DNA from 2 places in the Bacteroides sp. AN502(2024) genome. Region 1 is predicted to be linked to the other one. Evidence: riboswitches for the same ligand, from Rfam matches in the RefSeq annotation. Region 1 holds a riboswitch; the other holds the start of a gene.
What was found. A riboswitch is a leader RNA that binds a small molecule or an ion and turns the genes downstream of it on or off. The one in region 1 is predicted to bind thiamine pyrophosphate.
Positions count from the first base shown of each region.

Region 1 (2,205 bases):
AAGGCAACGTTTAGATTCCAGGCCGTTGAGAAAGTGTGGTTGAAGAGAAGCTGATAATTCTTTTGCAGGTAATTATCCGTTTGATCATCGTAATAATGTTTGTTGCCGTTGGCGTCGGTGTACATTTCCCCGCAAGGATTGTAGCGTCTGCCAAATTTTTCCATTTCTTCTTTGGTTGCATATCCCCAAGCATGATATGTCTTTTCTTTTCCGGCAAATGCAATCAGTTTCATAGAGGTGTTTCCTGCAAAATAACCTCCTTGCAGGTAGTAAGAGTTCAAGTTCACCGAAGCACGGTCTATGTATCCGTCCGTACCGATATGGGAAAGGCGGGCGTCAAACGTCCAGTGGTTATTGAGTAAGCCGGTTCCCACTTTTACTGTTTCCTTGTGCGTGTTGAACGAACCGTATGAAGCATTGAATTCGGCGTATGGTTTCATAGATGCACCTTCGGTTTGCATATTGACGCTAGCTCCGAAAGCACCTGCTCCATTTGTTGATGTACCTGCTCCGCGCTGCACCTGCATATCTTTTACGGAAGAAGAAAAGTCGGGCATATTGACCCAGAACAGGTTATGGCTTTCGGCATCGTTCATCGGTATGCCGTTTACAGTGATATTGATTCGTGTGCCATCGGTGCCACGTACGCGAAGTGTCGTATAGCCGATACCGGCTCCTGCATCCGATGTGGTCAGTGTGGAAGGAGTCATACTCAGCAGATAGGGAATATCCTGTCCGAAGTTTACCTTTTTGAGTGCTGTTTTGTCTATATTGGTGAATGCCACGGGAGTTTTGGCTGTGGCACGTGTGGATACTACCTGCACCTCTTGCAGGTTCACTACTCTCATACTATCCTTTGCACTCGTTTGTGCATGGACAGTGATGCCTGCGCCTGATAAGGCGACGGCCATCCATACAATTCTTTTCATTTTGCTTACTAATTAGTTCTCTACGCCGGCATTACCCGGATCAGATTCTATGGGTATGTTCTCAGCCCGTCATGTTAAGGCACCCCTACCAGTGAATCGGCTGCAAAAATACGGCTTTTAAAGGAGGAAAGCAAAAAAAAACTTTTATATTTACTAAAAACAATCTAACTTTGTAGATTGTTGAAATGGCAATACATCTGTTTATTCATTTAATATATAATTTAATTATGCTACTCTTACTTCAAGCAACACAAGCTGCGGATTCTGTGCAAGTGGCCGCAGATAATTTAATGAAAGAAGCGATTGCTAACGCTGACGGGTTGGACAAACTTTCGCTGATTACTCAACAACTCGTGGATTTCGGAATCCGTGCCGGAGAACGTATTCTGGTTGCAGTTCTTGTTTTTGTAGTCGGACGTTTCCTGATCTCTCTGATCAATAAGTTCATAAGACGCCTGATGGATAAACGAAAAGTGGATGTAAGTATCAAAACTTTCGTCAAAAGTCTGGTGAACATTTTGCTGACCATTCTTTTAATCATTTCTGTTGTCGGTGCTCTGGGAGTTGAAACCACTTCGTTTGCGGCTTTATTGGCTTCTGCCGGTGTGGCTGTCGGTATGGCTTTGTCCGGTAATCTGCAGAACTTTGCCGGTGGATTGGTTATTCTATTGTTCAAACCTTACAAAGTAGGTGATTGGATTGAAAGCCAGGGAGTGTCCGGAACAGTAAAAGAAATTCAGATTTTTCACACGATTCTGTCTACTGCGGATAATAAAGTGATTTATGTGCCGAATGGTGCTATGAGTAGTGGGGTGGTGACAAACTACAATGCGCAGGTTACCCGTCGTGTAGAATGGGTTGTCGGCATTGAGTATGGAGAAGATTATGAAAAGGTACAGGAAATTGTTTATGATATTCTTGTCGCTGATAAACGTATCCTGAATGAGCCTGCTCCATTTGTAGCTCTTCATGCGCTGGATGCCAGCAGTGTGAATGTGGTGGCACGTGTGTGGGTAAATAGCGGAGATTACTGGGATGTTTATTTCGATATAAATAAAGCGATTTACGAAACCTTCAATGAAAAAGGTATCAACTTCCCTTTCCCACAGCTTACTGTTCATCAGGGAAATTGATTGTTATATCTCTGATAATTCTAAAGAACGAGGGAGTTTCATGTTAAGTGAGGCTCCCTCGTTTTTTGAAAACTTGTCCGGTGTGAATGAAATGAATCAGTTTTTGTTGCGGTGTATTAAATCTTTTCCATGACTGCATGTTA
Region 1 is NZ_JBGFSP010000003.1:2,628,855-2,631,059, forward strand. Features, by position in the region: gene AB9N12_RS10100 (TonB-dependent receptor) at 1-929, opposite strand, end outside; TPP riboswitch at 930-1,026, opposite strand; gene AB9N12_RS10105 (mechanosensitive ion channel family protein) at 1,157-2,062, shown strand; gene AB9N12_RS10110 (O-acetylhomoserine aminocarboxypropyltransferase/cysteine synthase family protein) at 2,203-2,205, opposite strand, start outside.

Region 2 (2,205 bases), on a different contig from region 1:
CCTCATTGGAGTTGAATTTTCCTGTTCCCAGAAAAAGGCGGGAATTAAATTCGCGTCCCGCAATTACTAATTTTTCCATTCTGTATACTGTTTTAAATGCTAATTTATGAGTTCACCACAGAGGACCCGGAGGTACACGGAGGTCTGATCATTTTTTATTCATTATGGAGTCACACAGAGTATACGTATGATTAGTCGCCTTGCTTTACTTGCGAAAAGATTGAAAAACTCTGTGCCCTTTGCATCCTCTGTGGTGAATCATTTGACAAATTATTAATCACTTTCAATAATTCTACGTGTCTCTTCTACCGGATTGTCCGCTCCAAGAATGGTTCCCGACAGGGCTATTCCGTCGACTCCTGTATGAAGTATGGCGGGAATATCCTCGTACGTGATTCCTCCAATTGCTACTACGGGGATTTCAATATTCGCTTCTTTCATCCGTGAAAGGATGGAGGAATAGCCTTCCAACCCCAGTATAGGGCTTAAGTTCTTTTTAGTGGCAGTAAACCGGAAAGGACCGATGCCGAGATAATCGGCTCCGGCACGGTAGTGCTGTAAGACGTCTTCGAATGTATTTGCGGTACCACCGATAATAAAGGCTTCTCCAAGTATCTGGCGAGCTTGGCTGATAGGCATATCTTTTTTACCAAGATGCACACCGTCCACTTCCAGCTTTCGGGCCAGTTCGACGTGGTCGTCCAGAATCAAGATGGCTTCGTGTTCTTTACAGAGCGGCTTCAGTTGCAAGGCTACTGTCTCCACTTCTTCGAGGGAAGCGTCTTTCATGCGTAGCTGGATCCATTTGCACCCTCCTTCGAGTGCCATACGTGCCGATTCGAGGTACGAATACCGTTCTGTCTGATGCGTGATAAATTGTAGACTGATCATTTTTTATCCTCCGCAAGCTGCTTTGATAATCACCAGGTTGTCGTTTTCATGCAGTATGAAACGCTCCCATTCGGTACGGGGAATCATTTGGTTATTTACGGCGATAGCAATGCCTTGAACCGGAAGTTCGAGCTGTGCTGTCAGTTGTGTAAGGGGAGAATCAGGAGTAATTTCCACCTCTTTGTTGTTCACTTGTACTTTCATTGTCCTATCAGAATAAATAAATTGAAAGTAAATACAAAGAGTGTGCTTAAATGGAAAGGCAATACGAAGAAATACAATCCCTACGTCAGTACTAACTGCATCAGGTTCCTAGGGTATAATCTCAGCCCCTCGTGGGGCACCCCTTTGTCTTTACAGGGGCAAAGTAAGTGAAAAAGAAACAGAAAAACACTAAATCATCCGATTTTTTTTCATTTTTCTGTTGATTCTTGTTTTCGGATGAGATGGGAAAAGATAACCCGGGCTTCATTCTTATGGCTTTTGTCAATCTGGATATCTGAAAATAATAGGACGCTCGTAGGGATAAAATTTGAGGGTGCATCCCATCTATCCGATTTGATACACCCTCTTTTTATAGTATAGTCTAGTCTATGATATCCGCTTACATTCTTTTTTCAACCACGTCCCAGTCGATGATAGTCCACAGGGCGTTAACATGGTCGGCACGGCGGTTTTGGTAATCCAGATAATAAGCGTGTTCCCAAACGTCAAATCCGAGAAGCGGTTTCAAACCGGCGCGTACAGGATTGCTTCCATTTATTTCTTTAGTGATTCTCAATTTACCGTCTTTATCTACGGATAGCCAGGCCCATCCTGAACCGAACAATCCGACTGCTGCCGCATTGAATTCTTTTTTGAAGTTTTCAAAGTTGCCGAAGTCACGTTTGATAGCTTCTCCCAGTTTGCCGGTCGGTTCCTTTTTCGAAGGTTGAGGGGTAAATTGCAGGAAGTACAGATTATGATTCAATACTTGCCCGGCGTTATTGAATATAGTTCCATCCGGTGCGGTGGCAACGATTTCTTCTACCGTTTTACCTTCATATTCTGTGCCGGGCACGAGATTATTCAGATTATTTACATAGGTTTGTAGATGTTTTCCGTAATGGAAATCTATTGTTTGCTGACTGATTACAGGTTCCAACGCATTGTTTGCATAAGGAAGTTTAGGCATTTCGTAAGTCATAGTCATCATAATTAAAGACATTAATATAGTATTCATAATGTTACAAGTTTTAATCGGCTTGTTATACTATAATAACAGAAGCCTTCTGCAAAATGTTCACAGCATCTTGCTTTATTTGGGAACTGCTT
Region 2 is NZ_JBGFSP010000004.1:188,982-191,186, reverse strand. Features, by position in the region: gene AB9N12_RS15690 (thiazole synthase) at 1-79, opposite strand, end outside; gene AB9N12_RS15685 (thiamine phosphate synthase) at 274-891, opposite strand; gene thiS (sulfur carrier protein ThiS) at 895-1,095, opposite strand; TPP riboswitch at 1,156-1,249, opposite strand; gene AB9N12_RS15675 (superoxide dismutase) at 1,496-2,113, opposite strand.
Region 2: it holds a riboswitch for thiamine pyrophosphate, as region 1 does, so the genes downstream of both, thiS (sulfur carrier protein ThiS) here and AB9N12_RS10100 (TonB-dependent receptor) in region 1, are expected to answer to the same signal.